4 regions of the Erwinia sp. CGal63 genome follow, and region 1 is predicted to be linked to each of the others. Evidence: predicted binding sites of a transcription regulator. Region 1 holds the regulator's gene; each other region holds the start of a gene.
The links. Region 1 encodes Fur, which represses iron uptake genes when iron is present. Its sites were predicted from a motif close to ATAATAATGAGAACNACTATCAA; they were not measured.

Region 1 (7,858 bases):
TGACCAGCTGCATCACTACGCGATTGAGTTGATCAACAAAGGTCTGGCCTATGTGGATGAGCTGTCGCCGGAGCAGATCCGTGAATATCGCGGTACGCTGACCTCACCAGGCAAAGAGAGTCCTTATCGGGATCGTAGCGTAGAGGAAAACCTGGCGCTGTTCGAAAAAATGCGCAACGGCGAGTTTGCTGAAGGCAGCGCCTGCCTGCGCGCTAAAATCGATATGGCTTCCAGCTTTATCGTGCTGCGCGATCCGGTGCTCTACCGCATTAAGTTCGCCGAGCATCACCAGACCGGCAACAAGTGGTGCATCTATCCAATGTACGACTTTACCCACTGCATTTCCGATGCGCTGGAAGGGATCACGCATTCGCTCTGTACGCTGGAGTTTCAGGACAACCGCCGTCTGTATGACTGGGTACTGGATAATATCACTATCCCCACGCACCCGCGCCAGTACGAGTTTTCGCGCCTGAATCTTGAATACGCCATTATGTCCAAGCGCAAGCTGAACCTGCTGGTGACTGAAAAGGTCGTAGAAGGCTGGGACGATCCGCGTATGCTGACCGTTTCTGGCCTGCGCCGTCGCGGCTACTCCGCCGCCTCTATTCGCGAGTTCTGTCGCCGTATCGGTATCACGAAACAGGACAATATCGTGGAGATGGCGTCGCTGGAATCCTGCATTCGCGACGATCTGAACGAAAACGCGCCGCGTGCAATGGCCGTTCTCGATCCGGTCAAGCTGGTGATTGAGAACCTGCCGGCCAATCACGAAGAGATCATCACCATGCCAAACCATCCGAACAAACCGGAGATGGGGACGCGCGAGGTGCCGTTCAGCCGCGAGGTCTATATCGATCGTGCGGATTTCCGTGAGGAAGCCAACAAGCACTATAAGCGTCTGGTATTGGGTAAAGAGGTTCGCTTGCGCAACGCTTATGTCATCAAAGCCGAGCGCGTGGCGAAAGATGAACAAGGCAATATCACCTGTCTGTTCTGTACCTGCGATATCGATACCCTGAGCAAAGATCCGGCCGATGGTCGCAAGGTAAAAGGCGTTATTCACTGGGTTTCTGCCGAGCACGCGCTGCCGGCTGAATTCCGCCTTTACGATCGTCTGTTCAGCGTGCCGAATCCCGGCGCCGCCGAAGATTTCCTGGCTACCGTCAATCCAGAGTCGCTGGTTATTCGTCAGGGCTTTGTCGAACCTGGCCTGCAGACGGCGGAAGCGTCGAAACCCTTCCAGTTTGAACGTGAAGGCTATTTCTGCGCCGACAGCGTCTACTCCAGCAGCAACCACCTGGTATTTAACCGCACGGTAGGTCTGCGCGACACCTGGGCAAAAAGCGGCGAATAAGTCGATATTTAATAAAAAAGCAGCCTTCGGGCTGCTTTTTTTTTGAATAATATATGCAACCCATTAACGGTTAAATCACATAAAAAATATAACCTGTTTTATATCATATTTTAAGCTGGCAGTAATTGTTATTAATTGATAATTCGTGCTGCGAAAAATATAATTGCGCCGTACTCGGGTGGCTTGCTTTTAATACTGATATTTTTGAGATTATTTATTGTTTATTTATAGTTCGTTTATCTTCTATTAGAGAAGGATTTCTCAATGCACTCTGTCAACTTAACGCGAAAAGCGCTGGCGATAGCTGTCGCCTGCGGTTCTGCCCTCGCTGGCACTATTTATTCTCCTGTTTCTTTCGCCGCGGGTTTTATTGATGACTCGACCCTGACCGGCGGTATTTATTACTGGCAGCGGCAGCGCGACAGAAAAGAGATGGATCCGGTCCATAATAAATATGGTCAGTATACGGAAAACCTGCATCACTCCACTTTTAACGGCAGCCTGGATTTTTCCTCGGGCTACGCGGCGGATTTTATCGGCATTGAGCTTGGCGTGCATGGCGCTCTACAGCTGGCGGGTACCGGCCCGGCGGCGCCGAACGAGATTGCCTTCAGTAACGCAAAGAATCGCTGGTCGGAAAAATTTGACGGCGACGCCAACGGCGCCTCTTTTTATAAAGCCGCGATTAAACTTAAGCATGATAATTATTGGTTAAGAGCGGGTTATATTCAGCCACAGGGACAGACACTGCTTATGCCCCAATGGGGGTTCGTGCCGGGAACCTATCGCGGATTTGAAGTGGGTTCCGTTTATGATTTTGACGATGCCGGCGCGCTGTCACTCTCTTATATGTGGACGGATGAGTATAAGGCGCCCTGGTATCGCCAGATGTATAGCTTCCGTAAGCCAGACTTAACAACCGAAATAAAATATCTGCACTCTGTCGGCATCAAATATGATTTCAAAAATAAACTGGTGCTGGAAGGCGCGGTGGGCCAGGCCGAAAATTATATGGATCAATATTTCACCGAGGTGTCATGGGCGTTTCCTGTAGCGGGCAACGATCTGCATACCAGCTGGCAATTCTACGGCGCGCGTAATAAAGAGCAGGGCGGCGTTAACAACGTTAATAATGTTTATGACGGCCTGGCCTGGCTGCAGGCGGTTACGCTGGGCTATAAAACCGGGCCGTTTGATTTCCGCGTCGAAGGCACTATGGTCAAAGCTCGCGGTAACCAGGGCTTTTTCCTCGCGCGTATGACGCCGGTCGGCGCGACCTCCAATGGACGTAACGATGTCTGGTGGGATTCCCGCAGCGACTTTAACGCCAACGGACAAAAAGCGCTTTACGCGGGCGTAATGTATGACCTCAAAGGCTGGCAGATGCCCGGCTGGGAAGTCGGCACCTCCTACGCTTACGGCTGGGACGCTCGTCCTTCAACCAATCCGATCTACGATCAGAGCATGCGCCGCAGCGAGTCCGCCTGGAATATGGATTTGCGCTATACGTTCCAGCATGGTCGCGCCAAAGATACTCAGATCAACCTGCACTATACCCGTTACAAAAATCATTCCGATATTCCGAGCTTCAGCAACGGCTACGGAAATATGTTCCAGGACGAAAAAGACGTGAGGCTGACCGTTATCGCGCCTTTCACCATTTTTTGATGCAGGCAGTTTGTTGACGTCCGGGCAGGAAAGCGTACAACGCTTTCCTCGCTGGCGGCTGGCAAACTCTTTAACAGCGGACGAGGAAAGTGATGAAAATATTAAGACTAACGCTCGTGGCGGCGGCGCTGATGTCAGCGATGGCCAGCGGCGTAGCCAGGGCGGATCAAAGCGTTGTCGATCAGATTAGCCAGTTTGGCGTGAAGTACACCGTTAACGATAACCATGCCGCGCAGCACGGCGTGGATTGCGCGGCGCTGGGCGCGGACTGGGCTTCCTGCAATCGGGCGACCATTACGCTGACTAATCCGGGCAAGGCGATTACCAGCAAAGACTGGGCTATCTGGCTGCCTAATATTCGCCAGACGCTGCGGGTCGATAACGATCAGTTCCGGATGGTGCATGTTGTAGGCGATCTGACGCGACTGGAGCCAACCGAGAAGTTTAAAGGGTTTGCCGCGGGCGAATCGGTTGAAATTCCCATTATCAACGAGTACTGGCAGCTTTTTATTACCGACGTGATGCCGCGCTGGTATGTTACTGCTGAAAACGCCCAGCCTAAAATTATCGCCAGCACGGATACGGAAGACTTAACCTCGTTTGTTTCGCCGATGGCCGCGCACTGGAAACGAACGCCAGACGACCGCAACATCCTGATGACGCCTGCAAGCCGCTTTGAGAAAAACAGCGATACCGCGCCGCTGGCCGCTGAAGCGCTGCGCGGCCAGATTCTTCCTACGCCGCTGCAGGTCACGCTTCATACGGAAGATGCCGATTTGAGCCAGGGCGTGCAGTTTGAGCTGACTGGCCTGAGCGCGGAATCGGCGGAAGCGGTAAGAGAGCGTTTCGCGCTGATGGGCGTGGCGGAAAAGTCGCAGGGCTACAAAATCAAAAGTCAGCTTACGCCTGCCGCTTTTACCGGCGACAAGGCGGTTTCCGGCGCCTATAAGCTGACTATTCGCGAGCACGAAGCGCAGATAGAAGGTTTTGACGAAGCCGGCGTTTATTACGGCATGATGTCCATTCTGTCGCTGCTGCCGGCCAGCGGCGAGCAGAAGATCGCCACGCTGGACGTTACCGATGCGCCGCGCATGGCCTATCGCGGCATCTTTCTTGATATCGGCCGCAACTTCCACAGCAAAGAGGCGGTGCTGCGCCTGCTGGATCAGATGGCGGCCGTGAAGCTGAATAAATTCCACTTCCACCTCAGCGACGATGAGGGCTGGCGTATTGAGATACCAGGCCTGCCGGAGCTGACTGAAATCGGGTCGAAACGCTGTCACGATCTGACAGAGCAGCGCTGCCTGCTGCCGCAGCTGGGCTCCGGGCCTTTTGCCGATGCGTCGGGCAACGGCTATCTGACTCGTGATGACTATATTGATATTCTGCGCTATGCGAAGGCGCGCGCCATTGAGGTGATCCCGGAGATTGACATGCCTGCGCACGCTCGCGCAGCGGTGATCTCAATGGAAGCTCGCTATAACAGGTTGATGAAAGAGGGCAAAACCAGAGAGGCGAACGAATATCGCCTGGTCGATCCCACCGATACCTCGAATACCACATCCGTACAGTTCTACGATCGCACCAGCTATCTGAACCCCTGCCTGGATTCCTCGATGCGCTTTGTTGATAAAGTCATTGGCGAAATCCAGGCGATGCACCAGGCCGCGGGCGTGCCGCTAACGACCTGGCACTTCGGTGGCGACGAAGCGAAAAATATTCGCCTCGGCGCGGGCTATACGGATGCGGCGAAACCGGAAGCGGGCAAGGGTAAAATTGACCTCAGCCGGGAAGACAAGCCCTGGGCGAAATCTCAGGTTTGCCAGGCGTTGGTGAAGTCGGGCAAGGTCGCCGACATGGATCACCTGCCCAGCTATTTCGGCAAAAAAGTCAGCGAGAGCGTTAACGCGCACGGTATTGAGAAAATGCAGGCGTGGCAGGATGGCCTGAAGGACGCGAAGGGCGCCGCAGATTTCGCCACCAAACGCGTCGGCGTCAACTTCTGGGATACGCTCTTCTGGGGCGGCTTCGACAGCGTTAACGACTGGGCTAACAAAGGCTACGAGGTCACCGTTTCCAATCCGGACTATCTCTATATGGATTTCCCTTACGAGGTGAATCCGCACGAGCGAGGCTATTACTGGGGCACGCGCTTCAACGACGAGCGTAAAATGTTCAGCTTCGCGCCGGACAATATGCCGCAGAACGCGGAAACCTCGGTGGATCGCGACGGCAACTACTTCAGCGCTAAATCCGACAAACCGTGGCCGGGCGCCTATGGCATCTCAGCCCAGCTCTGGAGCGAAACCGTGCGTACCGATGAGCAGATGGAAGCGATGATTTTCCCTCGCGCTATTTCCGTGGCGGAGCGTGGCTGGCATCGTGCGGCCTGGGAAGAGACCTATCAGGCGGGACGTGAATACAAGGGCGGCGAAACGCACCATGTCGATCAGGCCGCGCTTAACCGCGACTGGCAGCGCTACGCCAATCTGCTGGGGCAGCGTGAACTGGCGAAGATGGATAAAGCCGGTATCCATTACCGTCTGCCGCAGCCGGGCGCGCGCATTGTCGAAGGCCGGCTGGAAGCCAATATCGCGCTGCCCGGTCTTGCTATCGACTACTCGCTGGACGGCGGCAAAAGCTGGCAGCGCTATCAGGATAACGCTCGTCCGAATGTTGCAGGCGAAGTCATGATTCGCGCCGTCAGCAGCGACGGCAAGCGCTTCAGCCGCGTGGAAAACCTGAAATAACCGTTTCTCAGACGAAAAAAAACCGGCGAGCGATCGCCGGTTTTCTGTTTTTAAATTAGCTTACTTGTCGTGCAGCGTATCATCTTCACGGCAGTCGCCGGTAGCACAGTGGCCGTAGAGATAAAGGCTGTGGTTGCTGAGCTTGATACCGTGTTTCGTCGCTATATCACGCTGGCGGGATTCAATCGACTCATCGCTGAACTCGATAACCTTGCCGCAGTCCAGGCAGATCAGGTGATCGTGATGATGCTGTTGGGTCAGTTCAAAAACGGACTTTCCGCCTTCAAAGTTGTGGCGGGTAACGATCCCCGCATCGTCAAACTGGTTCAGAACGCGGTAAACCGTCGCCAGGCCAATCTCTTCGCCCATATCGATCAGGCGTTTATACAAGTCTTCCGCACTGACATGATGGCACTCTGGTTCCTGAAGCACTTCCAGAATTTTCAGTCGAGGAAGCGTGACTTTCAGGCCGGCCTTCTTTAATGCGGTGTTATTGTCAGTCATGCGGATATTGTCCTGTTACTTTACTGGTCACTAAGTGGCTGAAAAGCCGTGAGCATCGGTCGACGCAAAAGCTGAGCGTCTCATTATAGAACCGATGCCTTGAAGAAACCACAGCGGAGATGCAAAACCATCAGAGGATGTAAGGATTACGAAGTCGTTACGTCCGAAAAAGCAAGCACCCATGTACGCTGGGTTATCCGTTCGATCTTCCGATGCCAAATACTGGCGAAGCGGAAACGAAGCAGGGTTATTCTACCGTTTTGAGGGTAAAAGTTACAAATATGTATCTATTACTGCTATAGGAAAAACCGCTGGCCCACTGTGGTTAACCCAGTGGGCCAGGCTGTCAGGCTTCGATGATATCCTGCAGCTGCAGTTCGTCAGAGATCTGTTTGACCCACTTCTCAACGCGTTCGTTGGTCAGCTCCGGCTGGCGATCTTCGTCGATGGCCAGGCCCAGGAAGTGATTGTCGTCCGCCAGCCCTTTAGAAGCTTCGAAGTGGTAACCTTCGGTAGGCCAGTGACCTACGATCACCGCACCGTTAGGTTCGATGATGTCGCGGATGGTGCCCATCGCGTCGCAGAAGTACTCCGAGTAGTCTTCCTGATCGCCGCAGCCGAACAGCGCCACCAGCTTGCCGTTGAAGTCGATCTCTTCCAGCGTCGGGAAGAAATCATCCCAGTCGCACTGTGCTTCGCCGTAGTACCAGGTTGGGATGCCCAGCAGCAAAATATCAAAGGCTTCAAGGTCTTCTTTGCTGCTTTTAGCGATATCATGAACTTCAGCCACCTCTTTACCGAGCTGCTTCTGGATCATTTTTGCAATGTTTTCCGTATTGCCCGTATCGCTGCCAAAGAAAATGCCTACGATTGCCATGAGTTTAATAACCTCTTGAAACTTAATGATATGCGGCGACTAGCCTGAAAATGTTAACGGCAATGATAGCAGACAGCCACAGGGGGATAAACGGCTAATCCGCCCGCATTTGTCGCTTTGTGCTCTACCGTCGCGCCCCGATCAGCGCTTTGGTCTGGCTAACTGCGCCATAACCATCTCTTCGATCAGCTCGCTGCGGCTCATGTTGCGCTGCTCGGCGAGCTGGTTCAGGGCATCGACCGCGTCGCTGTTCATTTTCAGCTCAACGCGTCTCAGCCCGCGCACTTTATCGCGTTTGAGCTGATTGCGTTTGTTGATACGCAGCTGCTCGTCACGCGTCAGCGGATTGGTTTTGGGTCGTCCCGGGCGACGCTCGTCTGCGAACAGATCGATCGTGGTGCGGTCCGTGTTTTCTTTTGCCATAGAATCGTGATACTGAAGGCTGGAGTTCTGATGGATTGAGCCGTAAGCGCCCGCGACTGCGGCCGCCGACAAATTTTAGCGCGCCATCATACCCCAGCGAAAGTCGCGACGGCAATTATTTAGCCTTTTACTGAAATATTTGTTTTCACAGGGCAAAAAAACGGCGGATAGCGCGTAAAACGGCATCGGGTTTCTCCGCATGCGCCCAGTGGCCCGCACCGGTAATCACGTGAGCGCGGGCGGCGGGAAACTGCGTCAACAGCGCCTCGCGATACGCTT
Region 2 (7,858 bases), on a different contig from region 1:
GATAACCCATTCGCCTCGCTGATGTTGACGCTGATGACCTTTGGCGCCGGTTTCCTGATGCGGCCGCTGGGCGCTATCGTGCTCGGCTCCTATATCGACCATCACGGGCGGCGTAAAGGGCTGCTGCTGACGCTGGGCCTGATGGCGATCGGTACGCTGACTATCGCCGTTGTGCCGGGCTACGCTACGCTGGGCGCCGCGGCCCCGATCCTGATCCTGCTGGGCCGTCTGCTGCAGGGCTTTTCGGCAGGCGTGGAGCTGGGCGGCGTTTCCGTTTACCTCAGCGAAATAGCGCCGAAAAACCGCAAGGGCTTTTTCGTCAGCTGGCAGTCGGGCAGCCAGCAGATTGCCGTAATCTTCGCCGCGCTGCTCGGCCTGGGGCTGAACCATCTGCTGGCGAAAGATCAGGTCACCGACTGGGGCTGGCGCATTCCGTTTTTTGTCGGCTGCATGATCGTGCCATTCCTGTTCTGGGTACGGAGAATGCTGGAGGAAACTGAAGCATTCAGCCAGCGCAAAGTTCATCCAACTATGCGACAGATTGTGCGCGGCGTCGCCAGCAACTGGGCGCTGGTGCTGGCCGGCATGCTGATGGTGGTAACCACTACCGTGATGTTTTATATGATCACCGCCTTTACGCCGACCTTCGGCAAGACGGTGCTGATGATGAGCGACAAACAGAGCTTTCTGGTGACGCTGTGCGTCGGCCTCTCCAACCTGATCTGGCTGCCGATTATGGGCGCGGTTTCCGATCGTTTTGGTCGCCGCCCGCTGCTGATCCTGTTTACCGTCCTGATGATCGCCACCGCCTGGCCGGTGCTGCACTGGCTGGTGGGATCGCCAACCTTCTCGCATCTGCTGGAGGCGGAGCTTTGGCTGTCGTTTCTCTACGCCAGCTATAACGGCGCAATGGTGGTTTACCTGACGGAAATTATGCCTGCCGAAGTGCGCGCGACCGGTTTTTCGCTGGCCTACAGCCTGGCTACCGCGCTGTTTGGCGGCTTTACGCCAGCGATCTCCAGCTATCTGATCCATGCTACCGGCGACAAGGCGATGCCGGGCGTCTGGCTGACTTTTGCCGCCGTCTGCGGCCTGATCGGCACCATGATTATTAAACGTCTGGTTCGCCAGTACCAGGCCCGGCAGAGCGCTGAACCCCTGGTTCAGATGTAATTTTCCGGCCGCAGCTCGCTGCGGCCGTCAATTCTCGCAAGAACTCCCCGCCCCTCTTTTGACGAGTTGTCAAATTAAGGATAAAATACTCGTCAAATGGGAGGTCGCTGATGAGCATAATTATTGATGGAAACCTGGACGCCGTACGCAGCCTGAATGAATTTCAACAAAACCTTTTGCGGAGAATTCATAACATCGGGCTGGCTCTGATGCCGGAGTTCGCAGATAAAGCGCAGGCGATGGAAGCGGTCAGCCTGGACGACAGGGCCCTGATGCAGCGTCTCTATGCCACTTTGCTTGAGCAAAACATTCGGGTATCCGAAAGTGAACGGCAGAAAACGAGGCGTCGTAAAGAAAATCTGGAAAAGTTTTATGCTCAGCTCGAAGAGATGGGCGGCACAATGAAGGTAAATGACGTGGCAGCTATTTTGGGCATTTCACGTCAGGGCGTTCACGCGCGACTAAAGAAAAACAGGCTGCTGGCTTTTAAACAAAACGGCGACTTTATCTTCCCACGTTTTCAGTTTGCGGAAAAAGGCCTGCTGCCGGGTTTCGCGGAAGTCATGGAGGCTTTCGGCCCCGGACTGCATCCAATGATGATTCTCAACGCACTAAGATCGCCTGTCGATATCAAAGGCAACGGCGTCTGGCAAACGCCTGTTGAGATCATGCAAAACGGCGCTAATCCGGAAGCGCTGAAAATACTCGTTCGCAACGCGGCTTTACTTAGCCAGCAGGCAGGAAGCTAATCAGGCCTGGTTAATCCGGCTCCGGCACAATGGCAAAATTCAGCAGCCGTTCAAGCATGTCGTCGCCTTTCATCCAGCGAAGCTTCCAGCCTGGCGGGAACAGCTGAGTGTCATATTCCCTGTAATTTCTTATCGTTACTCTGCCTTGCGAAACATCTTTGAATGCATGGGCGCTTTCTGGATTTTTCCAGAAGGCGTAGCACTTCTTATAGCGGCAGTGCCTGCTGGAATAAGCGATGCCGGCATGGTTATTCTTAAGACAAAAAAGTTGCGACATCAGCCACTGTGGAAAGTCGTAATTCTCATTTTCCAGGCTGTCTAAAGGGATGTGCAATAGCTCGCATAATCTGACTACATCAATGACCTTCACCGTCCTTATCACCTTTACGGCACAGATATAGTGCTGATCTAAGGCAGATTCAGGCCAGGATATTGTGCCGGCAAAATGAAACATTCGGCCGTAGCTTTCAGCCATGGCGGTTAAAGCCGAATCAGCGGCGTACCAGACGGCAATCTTGCCGCCGGGCGGATTAAAACGACCGCATTTCTCACTACTCTCAGGCGCAGAAAAGTGGATCGCGCTTTGCTATTTTTGCCATTGATGGCGCTTTAAAATCGAGCCTTTACGTAACTCAAGCTCGGGAATGCTAAACCCGGAACCGGTCAGCGCAGCCATCGCTTTCGCTGCCGCTTCGGGCCGGAAAGTCCATTTTCGCATAATCGCCTCTCCTCCTTTCAGGAGAGGTTATCCCATTTTCACGCTGAAAAGCTTAAGGCAAAAAAAATCCGCAGCGGCCGCTGCGGATTTTTTTATGGTCGGAGAGAAAAGCCGGTTACTTCGCGGCGGTTTCCATGCCCATCAGGCCAATTTTCAGGTAGCCCGCCTGGCGCAGCTTATCCATCACGCTCATCAGGGTTTCATAGTCCACCGACTTGTCCGCCTGGAAAAAGATGGTGGTTTCTTTATCGCCGTGAGTCTGGTTTTCCAGCGAGGCCAGCAGCGTCTCAGGCGTCACCGCGTCGTTGCCGATATAGAGCTGCTTATCCGCTTTAATCGAGAGATAAACCGGCTTTTCCGGACGCGGCTGAGGCGCGCTGGTGGAGGCAGGCAGGTTAACGCGCACGTCAACGGTAGCCAGCGGCGCGGCGACCATAAAGATAATCAGCAGCACCAGCATCACGTCGATAAACGGCGTGACGTTGATTTCATGCATTTCGCCGTTGCTGTCGAGGTCTTCATTTAATCGCATAGCCATCGCACTTACCCTACCCGCAGTTTCTGCGTCTGCGCCGGCGCATGGCGACCGCTGGCGGCCAGATCCAGATCGCGGCTCTGCAGCAGCATAATCTGCGCGGCGACGTCGCCCAGCGTGGCCTTGTAGTTAGCGATCATACGGGCGAAAACGTTGTAGATCACTACCGCCGGGATTGCGGCGACCAGACCGATAGCGGTCGCCAGCAGCGCTTCCGCAATGCCGGGCGCTACCACGGCCAGGTTGGTGGTCTGCGTCTGCGCGATACCGATAAAGCTGTTCATAATGCCCCAGACGGTGCCGAACAGGCCGACAAATGGCGCGATGGCGCCGATAGTGGCGAGAAAGCCGTTGCCGCGGCCCGCATGGCGGCTGAAGAAGGCGACGCGGCGCTCCAGACGAAACGAGGTGCGATCTTTAATGCCGTCGTTGTCTTCTGAATCAGCCGAGAGCTCCAGCTCGTTTTCGGCCTCTTTCAACAGCTGCGTTGTCAGGCTGTTGGCGTCAAAAGCGGCACAGGTCTGCGCGGCTTCCTGCAGGGAACGCGCGCCAGCCAGCGCCTGCTGTTCGCGCTTCAGGCGGCGTTTGGCCGAGCTGAGTTCCGCGCTCTTGCTGAAGAAAATAGCCCAGGTGACCACCGAGGCCAGCAGCAGACCGATCATTACCACTTTTACTACGATGTCTGCATGATGATACATGCCCCAGACGGAGAGGTCCGTCTGCATCAAATCATTCGTCACGGCGTTTCTCCAACGTCAGTTACCGATAGCGAAAATGCAGTGCGGATCATACCAAATCAAATCCGAATTGATAGTAGTTATCATTACTATTTACCCTTTAAGCGCCACTTTTTACATTTTTTCTCAGTCTCCCCCTGACGATCGGGATTTTTCCTGAAACTTCCTCACTCAGAGGCGAGGTGAATTTCGCCCTGGCGGCTGCCGTGTTAACGTTAAGCGAGATCCTTTAACCGAGCAGACCGATGACCAGCAAAAATATTGAAACGGCGTTGATTAGCGCCGGCCGCCGCAAACGTTATACCCAGGGTTCCGTCAACAGCGTTATTCAGCGCGCCTCTTCACTGGTATTTGATAGCGTAGCCGAGAAAAAGCGCGCCACGGCGGGACGCGCCGAAGGCGAGCTCTTTTATGGCCGCCGCGGCACGCTGACCCATTTCGCCCTGCAGGAAGCCATGACCGAGCTGGAAGGCGGCGCGGGCTGCGTGCTCTATCCCTGCGGCGCGGCGGCAGTGGCCAACGCCATTCTGTCGTTTGTTTCGGCAGGCGATAACGTGCTGATGGCGGGTTCGGTTTACGAGCCGACTCAGGATTTCTGCAGCAAAATTCTGCGCAAAATGAATGTCTCCACCACCTGGTTCGCCCATACCGCGGGCGCGGAGATCGCCGAGCTGATTCAGCCGGAAACCAAAGTGGTTTTTCTGGAATCGCCCGCCTCCATCACGATGGAAGTCCAGGATATTCCCGCTATCGTGGCCGCCGTGCGCGCTAAAGCGCCGGAAGCGGTGATCATGATCGACAATACCTGGGCCGCAGGCATTCTGTTCCGCGCGCTGGATTTCGGCATCGATATCTCTATCCAGGCCGGCACCAAATACCTGATTGGTCATTCTGATGCGATGATCGGCACCGCCGTCGCCAACGAGCGCTGCTGGGCGCAGCTGCGTGAGAACTCCTATTTGATGGGACAGATGGTGGACGCGGATACCGCTTATATGGCCAGCCGCGGCCTGCGCACGCTGGCGGTTCGACTGCGCCAGCATGAAGAGAGCGCCCTGCGCGTCGCCCAGTGGCTGAGCGCTCGTCCTGAAGTCGCCGTGGTTAACCATCCGGCGCTGCCGCAGTGTAAAGGTCATGCGTTCTGGCAGCGCGATTTCACCGGCAGCAGCGGCCTGTTCTCTTTTGTGCTGAAAGCGCGCCTGAGCGATAGCCAGCTGGCGGACTATCTCGACCATTTTGAACATTTCAGCATGGCCTACTCCTGGGGCGGCTTTGAGTCGCTGATCCTGGCAAACCAGCCCGACGAACTGGCGGCGATCCGTCCGGCTGGCGGCGTTGATTTTAGCGGCACGCTGGTACGTTTACATATCGGTCTGGAAAACGTTGAGGATCTGCTTGCCGATCTCGCCGCCGGCTTCGCGCGGCTGAGCGTTGAAAAAAGCTAAACAAAATCGCAACAGCCAGAGCCCGATCAACGCTGCGATGGCTTATTTACGAGTACACTAATGCTATTGACGCGGTAAACAGGATAAAAGATGGCGGTACTCCATGAGATTGTGCAGGCGCTTTGGCATCAGGACTTCGCCGCCCTGGCCAATCCCGATGTAATCTGGATCGTTTACGGAATTATGTTTCTTACGCTGCTGCTGGAAAACGGCCTGCTGCCCGCCGCCTTTTTGCCCGGCGACAGCTTGCTGCTGCTGGCCGGCGCGATGATCGCCAAAGGCGTGATGGGATTTGTGCCTACGATTGCGATTCTGACGCTGGCGGCCAGCCTGGGCTGCTGGCTGAGCTATCTGCAGGGGCGCTGGCTGGGCAATACAAAGCTGGTCAGAAGTTGGCTGATGCATCTGCCGGCGCAGTATCATCAGCGGGCCTGGAGCCTGTTTCACCGGCACGGCCTGATGGCGCTGCTGATTGGACGTTTTCTGGCCTTTGTGCGCACGCTGCTGCCTACGATGGCGGGCATCTCCGGCCTGACGCATACCCGCTTTCAGTTTTTTAACTGGGTTAGCGGCCTGCTGTGGGTCGGCATTCTGGTTTCGCTGGGCTACGCGATAAGCCAGGTGCCCTTTATCAAGCGTCACGAGGATCAGGTGATGTCCATCCTGATGATCCTGCCGCTGGTGCTGCTCTGTATCGGGCTAATCGGCAGTCTGGCGCTGCTCTTTAAGCGTAAAAAGGCTGAGGGCCGTTAACCGGCCCTTTGTTCCGCTTCTGCCTGACGCAGCCTGCCAATCTCCTCTCCCGGCGTGACGCCGAAATAGCGTTTGAACTCGCGCGAAAACTGCGAGGCGCTTTCATACCCTACCCGCAGCGCCGCCGCGCTGGCTTTCAGCCCTTCATGCAGCATCAGCATTCGCGCCTGATGCAGCCGGTAGCTTTTCAGATACTGGAGCGGCGAGGTGCTGGTGACCGCCTTGAAGTTATGGTGGAAGGCGGAAACGCTCATATTAACTTCCGCCGCCAGCAGCTCGACGCTCAGGTTTTCCGTGTAGTGGCGCTCAATGCGCCGCAGCGCGCGGGCTATCTGGCTGAACTGCGTCTGGCGGCTGACCAGCGCCAGCAGCGCGCCGCCGCATGGCCCCAGCAGCACATGGTAAAGCATCTCTCTGACTATCTGCGGCCCCAGCACGCGCGCGTCACGCGGGTCCGCCATCGCGTCCAGCAGACGCTCTGCGGCGCAGAGCATGGGTTCGGTCAGCGGCGACGAGTGGATGCCGCGCGTTAGCGGCGGCGGATGAAAGCTGTCGTCATCGCCGATATCGATCAGCAGATCCTGCAGCTTAACCGGATCGACATTCAGCAACAGCCCGGCCAGCGGCGCTTCCGGCGTGGCGAAGGTTTCGCACTCCACCGACAGCGGCACGGTGAGCATCAGGTATTCCGTGGCGTCGTAGTGGAAAACGTTATTGCCCAGATAGCCGGTTTTTCTGCCCTGAAAAAGGATCACGATACCGGAAGAGTAAAGCACCGGCGTACGGCCGCTGGGCTGGCTGGCGTAGATAAGCCGGATATCGGGCAGCAGCGTCTGCACGTCCGGTTTTGTCGCGATCAGCTGCACCACCTGACGGGCAAGCCGGGCGCATAACGTATTGCGATCCATGATATTCACCTGTAAGCAACTTTGTCGGCATCATGCCGTAGCCTGTCGCCATCGTCCAGCCACCCGGAGAAACAGGCAAGAAGAAAGCAGAAACGGGCATTGAGCGCCCCGGATGCGCTTGCCAGGATGAGAAGCAGTGACGGCGATCGCCCTTTTATCGGCATCGCGCTCATTAATCCGAATTGCGCGAAGGGTCGCTAATCTCAACTAAACTTAACGTCACTTACCGGCGCAGAGGCGTCGGCACAATCGCTGCAAAGGAGAGAACAATGGCAGATCAACCTGTAATCAAGCTTCACGACGGCAATATGATGCCCCAGCTCGGTCTGGGCGTCTGGCAGGCGAGCATTGACGAAGCGCGTCAGGCGGCGCTTAAAGCGCTGGAAGTGGGCTATCGTTCTATCGATACCGCCGCTATCTATAAGAACGAAGAGGGTATCGGCCAGGCCTTGCAGGAGACGCAGGTCGCGCGCGACGATATCTTTGTCACCACTAAATTGTGGAACGACGATCAGCTGAACGCGCCGCAGGCGCTGGAAACCAGCCTGAAAAAGCTGCAGCTGGAGCAGGTGGATCTCTATCTGATGCACTGGCCATGCCCGGCGAAAGATAACTATGTTGAAGCCTGGAAAGCGATGATCGAACTGCAAAAACAGGGTCTGACCAAAAGCATCGGCGTCTGTAATTTCCAGGAAGCGCACTTAAAGCGGCTGATGGATGAAACGGGCGTGCGCCCGGTCATTAACCAGGTCGAGCTGCACCCGATGCTGCAACAGCGCACGCTTCACGCGTGGAACGCTATGCATCAGATCCAGACCGAATCCTGGAGTCCGCTGGCTC
Region 3 (7,858 bases), on a different contig from region 1:
CCACATCGCCGGGATCGAGACGAACCGGCTCGCCCGCGGCGAAAAGCGCGCCCCGTGCGTCCCGCTCAAAATTCTGCGAAACCTCCGCGCCGCGTAACATGCCGATCAATCCCCAGACCCGATGATCGTGCACCGGCGTCGACTGCCCTGGCCCCCAGACAAAGCTCACCACCGAAAAGCGCTGCTGCGCGTCGGCGTGCAGCAAATATTGCTGATAGCGCTGCGGGCTGGGCTGCGTAAAGGGCTCGGCAAGCCAGTCGTCATGGCGGATCAGCTCTTTTAGCAGCTCACCGCCCTGTTGCAGAATCTTCTGCTCTGAAGGATTCGCCTCCAGCAGCTCAGCCAGGCCAGCGACAAAGGCGCGCAGACGATGATGTTGCGGTTCACTCATGGACTGACTCCTGCTTAGCAACGGATAGCGAGCTGGCGCTCTGCTGCGCGGCTTCGGCTACCTGATTAGCCTGGTCTGCCAGCTGATAATCAAAAGCCTGGCGGACATCCACCGCTTTCGGCAGCACCCGATAGCGATAGAAAAAATCGGCAGACTGCTGCAGCGTCGCCGCCAGCGCAGGCGTAAAGCTCACCGGGCGGATCTGCGCGTCGGCGATCCAGCGTTGGGTAATGGTTTGCGGCATTCCCAGCGATTTGCTCAGCGCGGCGGCGAACTCAGCCGGATGCTGAGCGGCCCAGATCTGCGCTCTGGCCAGGCGAGCCTGCAGATCGGCGATAGCCTGACGCTTGGCGGGATCGTTCAACGCCTCTTCACGGGCAAGGGCGTAAGAGTAGCCGGAGAGAATACCTTTGCCGCCGCCCTGAGGCACCAGCACCGCTTTATCCACGACCAGAGCCGAAGAGACATAGGGTTCCCAGGTCGCCCAGGCGTCAACCGCATGGCTGGCCAGCGCGGCGCGACCGTCGACCGGGCCGAGAAAGCGCAGCGTGACGTCGTCAGGCTTCAGTCCGGCGCGCTCAAGCAGTCCCAGCACCAGATAGTGGCCCCAGCCGCCGCGATTGACGGCAATCTTTTTGCCTTTTAACGCTTTCAGGCTGTAGATATTGCTGTCTGCTCGCGTCAGCAGCGCGATGCTGTCGGGATTGTTCTGCCAGGCGCCGACGGCTTTCACCGGCGCGCCAGCGGCGTAAACAAACAAAAAGGGCAGATCGCCGGTAAAGCCAACGTCCAGCGCGCCGGCGTTCAGCGCTTCCTGCACCGGCGCGCCTGATTCAAACGAGGTGAGTTTTAAATCGTAAGGCAAATTCTTCAGCTCGCCGGACTCGCGCAGGGAGATAAAGCGATCTCCCTTAACGTCGCCCAGGCGTAGCGTCACTTTCTCTGCGGTGGCGGCGGTAGCCATAATCGACAGCAGGATGGCGGCGACCAGACGCATCAGGCGCTCCTTGCGATACGGCGCGCCGCGACTTTTTCGCGCGTCAGCGGGATCAGCTCTTTGCCATACTCCAGCGCGTCGTTCAGCGGATCGAACCCGCGGATCAGCACGCTTTCAATGCCCAGATTGTAGTAATCCAGCAGCGCGTCGGAAACCTGATCCGGCGTGCCGACCAGCGAGGTGGAGTTATAGCCGCCGCCAACCAGCTTCGCGATGCCGGTCCATAAATTTTTATCCAGCCGATCGCCTTCATTGGCGGCGGCGAACAGGCGTTCTGCACCGACGCTCTGCGGCTTGGGCAGGCCGAAATCGTGCCCGGAAGCGAGCAGCTTTTTGCGGGCCGTTTCGCGAATATATTCCGCTTTTTCCCAGGCCTCTTTCTCCGTCGCGGCGATAATAGGGCGGAAAGAGATATTAAAGCCGATCTCTCTGCCGTGGCGCGCGGCGGCGCTACGTACGGTGCGCACGGTTTCGGCCGCGCCGGCCAGCGGCTCGCCCCACAGCGCGAAAACATCGGCGTGCTTAGCCGCAACGCTAATCGCCTCTGACGAAGAGCCGCCAAAATAGATCGGCAGCTGCGGCTGCACCGGCTTCACGGCGGAAAAAGCCTGCTCCGCCTGGTAGATGTCGCCATGATGATCGAAAGGCTCCTCGGCGGTCAGGCTGTTTCTCAGCACCTGTAAAAACTCGTCGGTGCGCGCGTAGCGCTCGGCTTTGTTGAGAAAATCGCCGTCGCGGCGCTGCTCGGCATCGTTGCCGCCGCTGATGATATGCACCGCCAGGCGACCCTCCGTCAGTTGATCCAGCGTCGCCAGCTTGCGCGCGGCCAGCGTCGGCGAGACAAAGCCGGGACGGTGCGCCAGCAGAAACTTCACTTTTGAGGTATGCGCCGCCGCGTGAGCCGTCACCAGAAAGCCGTCGGGTTGATCGGACCAGTAGCCCACCAGAACCCGATCGAAACCCGCCTCTTCATGGGCGCGGGCGAAGTCGGCGATATACTGCTTGTTAAACAGCGGGCCGCTGGGCGGAATGATTTCCGAGGCCAGGCGATGGCCGATCATGCCAAGAAACTGAATGCTCATGCTGAGTTCTCCGAAGTAAGGGCCTGAACAGGGCGCAGGAGAAAACCCTACTTTCAGAGACGTAAGCTGTGAAATTCCTATATCTGCTGAGCAAAGCTGAAAAACAGCTATGGCGGAAAAGATGTCTGGCGTAAATAGCGCGCAGGCGCGGATTTCAGGCTGCTGGCGAGACGACAGGCATAAAAAAAGCGAACCCGAAGGTTCGCCTTTATTCTGCTGTGCGGAAGAGGGAGGTTAACCCAGCACCAGTCCCGCGATGGAAGCGGAGAGCACGCTGACCAGCGTTGAACCGTACAGCAGTTTCAGACCAAAGCGCGAAACCACGTTGCCCTGTTCTTCGTGCAGACCTTTGATAGCGCCCGCCACGATGCCGATAGAGGAGAAGTTGGCAAAGGAGACCAGGAATACCGAGAGAATGCCTTCGCCGCGCGGCGACAGCGTTCCGGCGATTTTCTGCAGGTCGATCATCGCGACGAACTCATTGGAAACCAGCTTGGTCGCCATGATACTGCCGACCTGCAGCGCTTCGCCGGACGGCACGCCCATCATCCAGGCAAACGGATAGAACACGTAGCCCAGCACGCTCTGGAAGCTGATACCGAAAACGGTGTTAAACAGCGCGTTCACGGCGGAGATCAGCGCGATAAAACCAATCAGCATCGCGGCGACAATTACCGCCACTTTGAAACCGGCAAGGATATATTCGCCCAGCATTTCAAAGAAGCTCTGCCCCTGGTGCAGATCGTTCAGCTTCAGCTCTTCTTCCTGTTCAACGCGGTAAGGGTTAAGCAGCGAGAGCACGATAAAGGTGCTGAACATATTCAGCACCAGCGCGGCCACCACGTATTTGGGCTGCAGCATGGTCATATAGGCGCCGACGATAGACATGGAAACGGTCGACATCGCGGTAGCGGCCATGGTGTACATGCGGCGCTGCGACATTTTGCCGAGGATATCTTTATAGGCGATAAAGTTTTCTGACTGTCCCAAAATCAGCGAGCTTACCGCGTTAAAAGACTCCAGCTTGCCCATGCCGTTGACTTTCGACAGCACGGTGCCGATCGCCCGGATCACCACCGGCAGAATGCGGAAGTGCTGCAGGATGCCGATCAGCGCGGAGATAAAGACGATAGGGCAGAGCACGTTCAGCCAGAAAAACGCCAGGCCTTTATCGTTCATGCCGCCAAAGACAAAGCTGGTGCCCTGAGCGGCAAAGCCCAACAGCGTGTCGAAGAAACCGGCGAAGCCCTTAACGAAGCCCAGGCCGATCTCGGAGTTCAGGAAGAACCAGGCCAGCAGAACTTCAATCACCAGAAGCTGGACTATAAAACGGACGCGGATGTTTTTCCGATCGCTGCTGACCAGTAAGGCCAGTAGGGTTACCACCACCAACACCAAAGCAAAATGCAGAATGCGGGACATGAGTGCTCCAAATTTGAAGGCTGTTATAATTCGCTGCACATTCTATGTAACAAGTTGCAGAAAAACGAGACTAAAGCCTCAATATAATAAATTCATATCGCGTTAAATTGGCAATCTGCTTTCCTGTCACATCCTGATACTGTTTAAAAAACCACCCGGCAACTTGTAGGGGAATAATTTTTAACCTAGAGTAGAGATGTCGCTTACAAAACGATCACAAAAAGCCGTTTGTAGATATAGCAAAGGCTATACTTTTTAGCGTAGGCTATTACAGCGATAACTTTAACCACTTCAGGTGATGTTGATAATCATTATCATTTGAAAGAGAATACGCTCCTCGGGTGTATTAAGGGGTATGACGATGTTTGAAGGCCGCACCGCGGAGCAAACGGTCCGTAGTTCCCGTAAAATCAAATTTGCGCTGATGGGGCCAGCCTTTATTGCGGCGATCGGCTATATCGATCCCGGCAACTTTGCGACCAATATTCAGGCCGGCGCTTCCTACGGCTACAAGCTGCTGTGGGTAGCGGTCTGGGCCAATATCATGGCGATGGTCATTCAGCTGATGTCGGCCAAGCTCGGCATCGCGACCGGCAAAAACCTGGCCGAACATATCCGCGATCGCTTTCCACGTCCCGCCGTCTGGTTCTACTGGGTTCAGGCGGAGATTATCGCCATGGCTACCGACCTGGCGGAGTTTATCGGCGCGGCTATCGGTTTTAAGCTGCTGTTTGGCGTCAGCCTGCTGCAGGGCGCGGTGCTGACCGGCGTGGTGACCTTTCTGATCCTGATGCTGCAAAGCCGCGGGCAGAAACCGCTGGAACTGGTCATAGGCGGGCTGCTGCTGTTTGTGGCGGCTGCCTACGTGATCGAACTCTTTTTCTCACAGCCGAAAGTCGTGGATCTGCTGCAGGGAATGGCGCTGCCGACGCTGCCGACCGCAGACGCGGTGCTGCTGGCGGCGGGCGTGCTGGGTGCGACGATCATGCCGCATGTGATCTATCTGCACTCCTCTTTAACCCAGGGCTCCAATGGCAGTAGCCGTGCCGAGCGTTACTCCTCTACCAGGCTGGACGTAGCCATCGCGATGACCATCGCGGGATTCGTAAACCTGGCGATGATGGCGACCGCAGCAGCGGCTTTTCACTTTAGCGGCCATACCGGCATCGCCGAACTGGATCAGGCTTATCTGACACTCGATCCACTGCTGGGACGTGCGGCGGCGGTAGTTTTCGGCCTGAGCCTGCTGGCGGCCGGTCTTTCTTCTACCGTAGTGGGCACGATGGCGGGACAGGTAGTGATGCAGGGGTTTATCCACGTGCGCATTCCGCTGCTGGTGCGGCGCGTGATCACTATGCTGCCGTCGTTTATCGTTATCCTGGCGGGCTGGGAGCCGACGCGTATCCTGGTCATGAGCCAGGTGCTGCTTAGCTTCGGCATCGCGCTGGCGCTGATTCCGCTGCTCTCTTTTACCGGCAATCGCGAGCTGATGGGCGAGCTGGTGAACTCTCGCCTGATGCAGACGGCTGGCAAAATTATCGTCGTGATTGTGGTGGCGCTGAACGGCTATCTGCTGATATCAATGGCGAGAGGGCTGTAGGGCCGGAAAAAAGGGTGCTCATATGAGCACCCTTTTTTTATCTTACCAGCGGCCGTCGTGATGACGATCGCGCTCGTGACGCCATTCGCGCTGCCGTTCATGATCGCGCCAGCGCTGCTCACGCCGCCATTCGTGGCGATTACGCATCTCCTGATGGCGCCGCCACTGCTCGTGACGCCACCAGCGGCCCTCGTTGTAGCGGTAGTTGTTGTGCCACCAGCGTCCGTCGCGCCAGTGGCCGCCATCCCAGTAGCGTCCGTGGCGATCGCGGTCGCCGAAATGTAGCGAGACGCCCGGCGCTAACATAATGCGGGCGCTGTCGGCCTGAGCTGTGTGTATAGCCAACGGCGATAAATTTGCCAGCAAAGCGGCAATAAGCAATAAACGTTTCATTTTCTCTCCTTATCGGCGGCACGACTGCTCCGCCCTGATGCCAGTATTATAAAGAGAGCGCCGGGGTTTCGCCTGGCGAATTCCTAAAAACGTCATAAAAGTGTTAAAAGAAATGTCGGGGCGTAATGCCGCCGCAAAGCGCGGCGGCAAGGGGATCATGCGAGGATAGCTTCGATTTTATCCAGCTCCTGCTGGCTGAATTCACGCTGTTTTAACATATCTACGGCATCATCAATCTGGCTGGTCTTACTGGCGCCGATCAGCACAGAGGTCACGCGGCCGCCGCGCAGCACCCACGCCAGCGCCATTTGCGACAGCTTCTGCCCGCGCTGCTGCGCCAGCTCGTTAAGCTGCCGAACTTTCTCCATCTTTTCCGGCGTCAGCTGCTCGCTACTAAGGAATTTGCTGCCGCTGGCGGCACGCGAATCCTGCGGAATCCCCTGCAGATAACGATCGGTCAGTACGCCGCCGGCCAGCGGCGAAAAGGCGATGCAGCCGACGCCCTGCTGCTGCAGCACATCCAGCAGACCTTCTTCCGGCGCGCGTTCAAACATAGAGTACTTCGGCTGGTGGATCAGGCAGGGCGTGCCGAGCTGCCGGAGAATAGCGCACGCTTCCGCCGCCAGCCGCGCAGGATAGTTGGAAAGCGCGATATAGAGCGCCTTGCCCTGACGCACCAGATGATCCAGCGCGGTCATGGTTTCCTCCAGCGGCGTCTCCGGATCGGGGCGATGATGGTAAAAAATATCGACATACTCCAGCCCCATGCGTTTCAGGCTCTGGTCGAGGCTGGCGATAAGATATTTGCGCGAGCCCCAGTCGCCGTAAGGCCCGTCCCACATCGTATAGCCCGCTTTCGAAGAGATAATCAGCTCATCGCGCAGCGACGCGAAATCCTGGCGCAGAATGCGGCCAAAATTCTCTTCCGCCGAGCCGGGCGGCGGCCCGTAGTTATTGGCAAGATCGAAATGGGTGATCCCCTGATCGAAGGCGTGGCGCAGCAGCGCGCGGCTGTTTTCCACCAGGGTGCTGTCGCCGAAATTGTGCCACAGGCCGAGCGAGACGGCGGGCAGCTTTAGCCCGCTACGGCCGCAGCGGTGATAAGTCATTGTCTGATAACGTTTTGCATCGGGTTGATAAACCATACAAGTTCCTGTGCTCAGAGTAGAGGGCGAAACGAGCATAGCAGTGTATACGGTTACACCGAAACGGTACGCGCGGTGGATCGCATCTTGCGGCAAAGGCGTCAGCTTTGCTTGCCAGCGCACGAAGCGGCGGATTTGTTACGCTGCGCAAAGATTCAGCAATACTCATTACAACGCGTATAAAGGAGAAAACCATGCAAAGCGTTGGAGAGTATCTGTTGCTGCGCCTGCAGCAAATCGGCATCGGTCATCTGTTTGGCGTCCCGGGCGACTACAACCTGCAGTTTTTGGATCACGTTATCGCCAGCGAAAACATCGGCTGGACAGGCAGCAGTAACGAACTGAATGCGGCTTATGCCGCCGACGGCTATGCGCGCTGTCGCGGCGCAGCGGCGCTGTTAACCACCTTCGGCGTGGGCGAACTCAGCGCCCTGAACGGCATCGCCGGCAGCTATGCCGAATATCTGCCGGTCATTCATATCGTCGGCGCGCCTTCCAGCGCGGCGCAGGAGGAAAAACTGCTGCTGCACCATACGCTGGGCGACGGCGACTATGGCCATTTTCTGCGGATTGCGCGTGAGGTGACGGTAGCGCAGGCCGTGCTGACGAGGGAAAACGCCGCGGCGGAGATCGACAGGCTGCTGATAACCGCGCTGCGCGAGCATCGCCCCGTTTATCTGGTTATGCCGGTGGACGTGGCGGAGGCGATCGTTCCGTCGCCCGCTGGCACGCTAACTTTTCGGTCGGCATCGTCGCCAGCCAGCCTGGCAGATTTTAGCGCTGCGGCGGAAGCGATGCTGGCAGCGGCAACCAGCGTGTCGCTGCTGG
Region 4 (7,858 bases), on a different contig from region 1:
TTTCTCCGCAACCCCGCGGAAAAACAGCCTTAATTATTGAATTGCGATTTAAAAGGCGATGAATAAATCAGTAAAAATAATCTGGTCAGCGACTTTTTTATTAAATGTTTTAGTCATTAATCTGATGAGTTATTTCAGCTTTTCAGGCAGCGCAACTTGTCCAAAAAAAAAAGCCAGACAAGGTCACATTTCGCGGCAGATTGCCAGGCGATCCGCAGAAACTCGTCTAAAGTTTGTTTCAGGGTCAATAACTTACAGATACCCGATTGGGATATGGAGAACGACTAATGCAGAGAATTGAAAAACGTCAATGGAAAACCGCGCTGGCGCTGCCGCTGCTGATCGCTGCCCTGACGCAGGTCGGTTACGCTAACGCCGCCGATAAGCAGACCAGCAGCGCGCCGCAGCCGCCGGATATTACGCTGGGGCCGCTTTTTAAAGCGGTGCAGGCCGCCAAACTGTTTCCCGATCAGAAAACTTTTGCCGACGCGCTGCCGAAAACCAGTCCCAGTCTGATTCTGGCGGACTGGCAAATGCAGCGAAAGCAGCGCAATTTCGATCTGCGCCGCTTTGTGGAGACTAATTTCACGCTGCCCACTAAAGGCCCGGCCTATGTGCCACCAGCCGGCCAGAGCTTACGGGAGCATATCGACGGCCTGTGGCCGGTGCTCACCCGTAACGCCACGCCGGCCAGCCAGTGGGATTCCTTGCTGCCGCTGCCTAAACCTTATGTGGTGCCTGGCGGTCGCTTCCGCGAGATCTATTACTGGGACAGCTACTTCACCATGCTTGGCCTGGCGGAAAGCGGTCACTGGGATCGCGTAGAGGATATGGTCGATAACTTTGCTTCGCTGCTGGATAAATATGGTCATATCCCCAACGGCAACCGCAGCTACTACCTTAGCCGCTCGCAGCCGCCCTTCTTCAGCCTGATGGTGGATTTGCTGGCGACGCATAAAGGCAACGGCGTCTACAGACAATATCTGCCCGAGCTGCAGAAAGAGTATGACTACTGGATGAGCGACGCCGATACGGTGAAAGCGGGCGAAGCCAGCAAGCGACTGGTGAAACTAAAAGACGGTACCCTGCTTAACCGCTACTGGGACGCCCGCAATACGCCTCGCACCGAATCTTATATGGACGATGTCGCCACGGTGGAAAAAGCCGCCGATCGCGACAAGGGCGAGCTATACCGCGATTTGCGTTCGGGCGCGGCATCCGGCTGGGACTTCAGCTCGCGCTGGTTCGCTAAACCAAACGATATCTCCTCGATCGAAACAACCGCTATTCTGCCGGTCGATCTTAACTCGCTGATATTCCATCTGGAGAAAACCCTGGCGCGCGCCAACAAGGAAGCCGGTCACGCGGACGCCAGCGAGCGCTTTGCGCAGCTGGCCGAGCAGCGCCAGCAGGCGATCAACCGCTATTTCTGGGATGAAAAACAGGGCTGGTACGTCGATTACGACTGGAAAGAGAAAAAGGCGCGTACGCAGTTGACCGCCGCCGCGCTGTTCCCGCTCTATCTGAAGGCGGCGACGGAAGACAAGGCGAACCGTACGGCGGAAGCGGTGCAGTCGCAGCTGGTCAAGGAAGGCGGCCTGATCACCACCAACGTCAATAACGGTCAGCAGTGGGATGCGCCAAACGGCTGGGCGCCGCTGCAGTGGGCCGCGGTCGAAGGCCTGAACAACTACGGCAAGCAGACGCTGGCGAAAGATATCGGTATGCGTTTCCTGAAAAATGTCCAGGCCACCTACGATAAAGAGCACAAGCTGGTCGAAAAATATGTGGTGGAAGGCAGCAATCTGGGCGGCGGCGGCGGCGGCGAATATCCGCTGCAGGACGGCTTCGGCTGGACTAACGGCGTGACGCTGAAGCTGATGGATCTCTACTGCCCGAAAGGCGTGGTATGTAACAATGTCGGCGATATAACCAAAGGTCAGTAACCCTTCTCAGGCGATCGCAGATCGCCTGCTCCTCTCTTTATCCCGCGCTTGCCGTCATTATCAGAAAAATCACGGATTGTGCGCCGTAACAGTAAAGATAATAATTATCATTAAGATTATCATAATCTTTACATTTGCTGCGCGCGCTGAAGTCGCGGCGGCGTTTTTTCGTTCAATTATTGAAAGGGATAAATCAATGGTTTTCGCCCGCAAGCGCAGCGCCGTACTCTGTGCCGCCCTTACCGTTTCGCCTGCCGCCGGCTGGGCTGCGGAGACGCTGGTTGTCACCGCCGCACCAGCGGAAACAGCGACCACGCCGACCTCCGGCTATAACGTGACAACCAGCCAGGGCGCCATGAAGACCGACCGGCCGCTGGCGCGAACCGCGCAATCCGTTTCCGTTGTCACTCGTCAGCAGATTGAAGATCTGGGCGCGACCGACGTTAATCAGGCGCTCAGCTATACCGCCGGCGCCTTCACCAATTTCGCTGGCGCAGCAACCCGCTACGACACGGTTTCGCTGCGTGGCTTCCACGGCGGCGACGTGGATAATATTTTCCTCGACGGCCTGCGGCTGATGAGCGATCCCGGCAGCTACAATATCCTTCAGGTCGATCCCTGGTTTCTGGAACGTATCGACGTGATTAAAGGGCCATCTTCAGCGCTGTATGGACAAACGGTGCCCGGCGGCCTGGTGATGGAAAGTTCAAAACGTCCGCAGTTCCGTCAAGAGGGCCATTTCCGCGCCTCGGCAGGCAATAACAACAGCCGCAGCACCGCCTTCGACTATACCGACGCTATCAATGAGCAGTGGGCGTTTCGCCTGACCGGCCTGACCCGCCACAGCGATACGCAGTATCAACATACACGCGAAGAAAAATATGCCCTCTCCCCTTCGCTGCTCTGGCAACCAAACGAGGATACCTCTCTGCTGCTGCGCGCTTATCTGCAGAAAGATCCTTCCGGCGGCTATCACGGCGCGGTTCCCGGCGACGGCAGCATTACCGGGCACGCTGGCCGTAAGCTGAGCAACGGCTTTTACGACGGCGACAGCTCGCTGGATCGCTTTAAACGGCACGAGCAAATCTACAGCTATGAGTTCATGCATCAGTTTAACGATACCTGGATTTTTCGCTCCAACGCCAGCTATGCGCACTCCAACGTCGATCTCGATCAGGTCTATCAGATTGGCTGGGATGCGGACAATCCGGCGCTGCTGAACCGCTACTATTCCGGTTCGCGCTCTTCGCTGGACGCTTTCGCGCTGGATAATCAGCTGGAGGCGGATTTCGCCACCGGTCAGCTGACGCATAAAGTAGTGCTGGGCGCGGAGTATCATCAGTATAAAAACAACCTGAACGAAGCCAGCGGCAACGCCAGCCAGCTGAACGCGCTGACGGGCCAGGCGCTGGCGCCGCAGCCGGACTACGATTTTACCCGTTCGCAGCGTCGCTACTATCAGACCGGCGTCTATTTGCAGGATGAGATGCTCTGGCAACAGTGGCATCTGGATCTCTCAGGGCGCTATGACCGCATCGTTTCACAAACGGAAGATAACGCCACGGCGGATAAGCATCGTCGCCAGGACGATCACGTCAGCGGCCGCGTCGCGCTGCTTTACGCCTTCGACAACGGCGTTTCGCCTTACGTCAGCTACAGCCAGGCGATTACGCCGCAGTCGCTCTCCGATAGCAATAACAATCTGCTGAAGCCGACCACCTCGCAACAGTATGAAACAGGCCTGAAATATCAGCCGCCGGGCACAACGGATCTCTATAGCGCGGCGCTGTACGACCTGACGCAGAAAGATGTCGGCAATCGTGTGGTTAAGGAGTCTTACTACCAGCCCGCAGGTAAAGTGCATTCACAGGGACTGGAGCTCGAAGCTCACAATCAGTGGACGCCGCGTCTGAGCACGCTGGCGAGCTATACGCTGAACCACGTGCGTTATAAAGATGCCGTGGACGGTAATGACGGCCATACGCCTTACGTGACGCCGAACGCGATGGCCTCGTTTTGGGGAAAATATCAGTTTGCCTGGGGCATCAGCGCGGGCGCGGGCGTGCGCTACATTGGCAAACAGTGGGCGGATAACGAAAACACCACCAGGCTGCCTTCCGTTACGCTGTTCGATGCTTCGCTACGCGCCGATCTAGGTACCTGGTACGGCAGTCTGAAAGGCGCTTTTGTTCAGCTAAACGTGAATAACCTGACCGATCGCAACTATGTCGCCGCCTGCTACGGCACGGGCTACTGTTACTGGGGCGCTGAGCGTTCGGTGACGGCGACCGTCGGCTACGATTTCTGACGCCTTCAGGCTATAAAAGAAAAACCCCACGTCAAGGCGTGGGGTTATTCACAGTAAACTTTCCGCCAGGCGGTCAGCTCCTGACTTTACGGTAGATCCACAGTACGACAATGGCGCCGATAACCGCGACAACAAAACTGCCGAAGTTGAAACCGTCCACTCTGCCGAAGCCGAAGAGCGTACTGATCCAGCCGCCAACTACGGCACCGACGATCCCCAGGATCACGGTGATGATAAAGCCGCCGCCATCTTTACCTGGCATAATCCACTTGGCAATGATCCCGGCAATCAGACCAAAAATGATCCATGACAAAATTCCCATATACTGCTCCTTTGCTTGTACTGATTAGACGGGATAAGTATAGGCAAAGATTCTAACTCTGTGATTTAAAGCCAAACTTTTTGCACCTTTTTTTTACCCTTGCCTAAAGCGCCGCGTATTGATGCCGATAATTCGCGTATTAACGCCAGGCGCGCATTTTCTGACACTCAACCGGAGCAGGACGTGAAAGAAGAAGAAAAAGAACAATATCTCAAGCGCGGCCCGCTCGCCGTGCTTGCCGTACTAAAAAATTTGCTGAAAAATCAAACGCCCGTAATGGTTTCCCACGCCAGGGGCCAGTTTATTACCCGCCTGCTGTTCGCGGACAAAGAGCGCCTGCTCGTCGATTACGGCAGCAATGATTATGAAAACCAGCTGGCGCTGGAGATGAGCGACCTGCAGCTTACTGCCGAAACGCATGGCGCTAAGGTAGAGTTCACGCTGGCCGCGCTTGAGAACGACAGCCATGACGGCCTGCCCGCTTTCGGCGCCGGGCTTCCTGACGAGCTGTGGATGATCCAGCGCCGCGAGTTCTTTCGCGTGGCCGTGCCGCTCGACCCGGTTTTTTACTGCTACGCCAAATGGCCGGACGGCAGCGGCGAAGGCAAAATGCGGCTGCAGGATCTCTCGCTGGGCGGAATCGGCGTGCTGGGCGACTCTCCCGTTCCGGAAACGCTCCAGGGCGGCGAGGCGTTTAAAAAGATGCGCATTGAAATGGGCGAATATGGTCAGCTGGAAGTCGATGCCTCACTGATTAACGTGGGCCAGCGCAGCGTGGTAGGCAATAAAAACGAGACGGTAGTGACGCCGCGCCTGAGCTTCCGCTTCGCCTCGCTGAATTTTGCTCAGGAACGTCTGCTGCAGACTGTGATCTTCTCGCTGGAACGGCTGGCGCGAGAAAAAGCTACCCGCTTTCAGTAAGCGATAAAAACGCCGCCCGATACCGGCGGCGCTGAGAGCCGCACCATCAGATGGTGCGATAGGCCGTAGTGACTTTCCACAAATAGCGAGGCGCCTGCGCAGCGGGATGTTTGTTCTGCACGTGCTGATAAAACTCTTCCGGCGTCAGGTTATTGATCATGGCGATAGCCCGATCGCGATCGCGCGAGAAGGTTCTTAACAGCGCGCCAGCGCCGTTGGCGTAGGAGACGATAGTGGCATAGCGCAGCGTTTTTGGATCGCGAATGCCCGCCAGCGACTGATCCTGCAGAATTTTCAGATAAGCCGTACCGATATCGATATTTTTCACCGGATCGCGCAGTTCAGCGCTGCTCGGCTGGCCGTGACGCCCCTGCACCCGATAGACTTCCCGCCCGGCCGTGGAGGCTTTAATCTGCATCAATCCAATGGCATTCGACCTGCTGACTACCGTTGGATTGCCGCCCGATTCCACCGAAATAATCGCCTCGACCAGCTTCTGATCGACGCCGTAGTTGTGCGCGGCGTTTTCCGTGAACATTGACCAGGCCTGCGCGACTTTGGCCGGCGGCGCCTTAGTCAGCGGCGTTTGCGGCTGTTTTTCGTGCTGTTTATGCGACTGACCGGCACAGCCGGCCAGCAGGAACACACCCAATATTGCCGCTGTTTTTAAGTTTCTCACGCTATTTTATTCCTCTGCGCTCTGGCTTCGCGCTTTATCATAGCGGCTGTTGGCCGCAGGAAAATTACCGCTACTCTTAATTTCACACCCTGGTGGATGACTTCAGTCGCGCTTTTCGTCATTATCAGCCGTATTGGACCCTGAATTGCGCAAAATGATTCACTAACTCCGCGCGGAAAACGGCCCTTCCGCCTGAATCTGTGAGGCTAACAGCTTTTTCGCCATGTAAAACCGTTGAATAAGGGCCAAAATTTAGCCAATTAAGGATAAAAGTGAAGATTATGTCCGTTACTCCACGCACTTTTCATCTGATCGCCCCTTCCGGCTATTGTCAAAATCAGGCGGCCGCGCAGCTTGCCGTACGCCGCCTGCAGGAACAGGGACATCAGGTGAATAACCAGGCGGCGATCGCTCGTCGCAGCCAGCGCTTTGCCGGCAGCGATGAAGAGCGGCTGCGGGATTTGGATTTGCTGCAGACCGAGGCGGATATCGTCATGGCGGTTCGCGGCGGCTACGGCGCAACAAGGCTGCTTGCTGACTTCGACGCCGCCGCGCTCGCGGCGCGCCTGAAGGAGCGTCCAATGGCGATTTGCGGCCACAGCGATTTCACCGTGATCCAGATGGCGCTGCTGCAGGCGGGCGGACAAAGCTTCAGCGGCCCGATGCTGACCGCCAATTTTGGCGCGGAAACCCTGTCAGATTTTACCGTCGAGCATTTCTGGCAAGCGCTGACCTCGCCTGCCTTTACGCTGGAGTGGCAGACAACGCCGCAGGAGGTGGATGTTTCCGGCACGCTGTGGGGCGGCAATCTGGCGATGCTGACATCGCTTATCGGCACGCCGTGGCTGCCGGAGATAGAGGGCGGCATTCTGGTTATAGAAGATATCAACGAGCATCCTTTTCGGGTGGAGAGAATGCTGCTGCAGCTGGCGCAGCATGGCGTGCTGGCGCGGCAGAAAGCTATTGTGACCGGCAGTTTCACCGGCGTAAAACTCAGCGACTACGACAACGGCTACGATTTCGACAGCGTGTGGCAGCTGATCCACCAGCTTACCGGCCTGCCGGTGGTCACGGATCTTGAATTCGGTCATCACTGGCGCACCGTGACGCTGCCGCTTGGCGCCGAAGGAAGACTGCGAGTGACAGGCGACGCCGCGCGGCTGCATATTACGGGACACCCTACCTTGCAGGAGCGCGCATGAAGCAGCTGTATGAAGATCTCTGGGTTTCCACGCCGGAGTTTCCGCCTGGCGAACGCGATCCTGAAGTCATGATGCACGGTTTTTTACTGCGGCTCTCACGCGGCAACGTGCTGATATCGCGCGTTGAAAATACCCGGGATCACAATACCATCGAGTCACTAGGCGGCATCTTTCGTCACTATCTGACCCACTGGCACGAAGCGGGCCCCGGCACGCGTATTCTGCAACAGCGCTTTAATTCGGCGCTCTACTGCCACAATCGCGCGCTCGGCCCGGTCAGCCCTTTCGCCGAAGCGGACGACACTTTCAACCAGGCGGAAGTCCACTGCGGCAGCCTGCATGTGGTGCCTACACCGGGTCATACGCCGGGCAGCACCACTTATCTGTATGCGTCGCCCTACGGCAAAACCTATCTTTTCGTCGGCGATACCGTCAGCCTTAGCCACGACCGCTGGGTTACCGTGCTGGTGCCGGAAAGCA

Region 2: exbB (tol-pal system-associated acyl-CoA thioesterase) is a predicted target of Fur. The motif match lies at 3,983-4,005, and genes of this name have one in related genera.
Region 3: MKZ79_RS00085 (Nramp family divalent metal transporter) is a predicted target of Fur. The motif match lies at 4,194-4,216, and genes of this name have one in related genera.
Region 4: MKZ79_RS06565 (TonB-dependent siderophore receptor) is a predicted target of Fur. The motif match lies at 2,041-2,063, and genes of this name have one in related genera.

What each region holds. Positions count from the first base shown of each region.
Region 1 covers NZ_JAKUMN010000006.1:37,387-45,244, reverse strand. Annotated here, with positions in the region: gene glnS (glutamine--tRNA ligase) at 1-1,357, shown strand, start outside; gene chiP (chitoporin ChiP) at 1,622-3,025, shown strand; gene MKZ79_RS17030 (beta-N-acetylhexosaminidase) at 3,118-5,775, shown strand; gene fur (ferric iron uptake transcriptional regulator) at 5,836-6,279, opposite strand; gene fldA (flavodoxin FldA) at 6,626-7,156, opposite strand; gene ybfE (LexA regulated protein) at 7,298-7,579, opposite strand; gene ybfF (esterase) at 7,725-7,858, opposite strand, start outside.
Region 2 covers NZ_JAKUMN010000002.1:227,306-235,163, reverse strand. Annotated here, with positions in the region: gene MKZ79_RS09850 (MFS transporter) at 1-1,173, shown strand, start outside; gene MKZ79_RS09845 (helix-turn-helix domain-containing protein) at 1,284-1,922, shown strand; gene MKZ79_RS09840 (RES family NAD+ phosphorylase) at 1,933-2,499, opposite strand; gene MKZ79_RS09835 (hypothetical protein) at 2,509-2,640, opposite strand; gene exbD (TonB system transport protein ExbD) at 2,756-3,178, opposite strand; gene exbB (tol-pal system-associated acyl-CoA thioesterase) at 3,184-3,915, opposite strand; gene metC (cystathionine beta-lyase) at 4,158-5,357, shown strand; gene MKZ79_RS09815 (DedA family protein) at 5,448-6,110, shown strand; gene MKZ79_RS09810 (AraC family transcriptional regulator) at 6,107-7,018, opposite strand; gene dkgA (2,5-didehydrogluconate reductase DkgA) at 7,288-7,858, shown strand, end outside.
Region 3 covers NZ_JAKUMN010000001.1:10,027-17,884, forward strand. Annotated here, with positions in the region: gene MKZ79_RS00065 (cysteine dioxygenase) at 1-391, opposite strand, end outside; gene MKZ79_RS00070 (ABC transporter substrate-binding protein) at 384-1,388, opposite strand; gene MKZ79_RS00075 (LLM class flavin-dependent oxidoreductase) at 1,388-2,470, opposite strand; gene MKZ79_RS00080 (NupC/NupG family nucleoside CNT transporter) at 2,705-3,892, opposite strand; gene MKZ79_RS00085 (Nramp family divalent metal transporter) at 4,254-5,492, shown strand; gene MKZ79_RS00090 (DUF2502 domain-containing protein) at 5,535-5,885, opposite strand; gene mgrA (L-glyceraldehyde 3-phosphate reductase) at 6,041-7,030, opposite strand; gene MKZ79_RS00100 (alpha-keto acid decarboxylase family protein) at 7,225-7,858, shown strand, end outside.
Region 4 covers NZ_JAKUMN010000001.1:1,452,296-1,460,153, forward strand. Annotated here, with positions in the region: gene treA (alpha,alpha-trehalase TreA) at 288-1,946, shown strand; gene MKZ79_RS06565 (TonB-dependent siderophore receptor) at 2,143-4,254, shown strand; gene MKZ79_RS06570 (GlsB/YeaQ/YmgE family stress response membrane protein) at 4,328-4,576, opposite strand; gene MKZ79_RS06575 (flagellar brake protein) at 4,760-5,497, shown strand; gene emtA (membrane-bound lytic murein transglycosylase EmtA) at 5,544-6,176, opposite strand; gene ldcA (muramoyltetrapeptide carboxypeptidase) at 6,458-7,378, shown strand; gene MKZ79_RS06590 (MBL fold metallo-hydrolase) at 7,375-7,858, shown strand, end outside.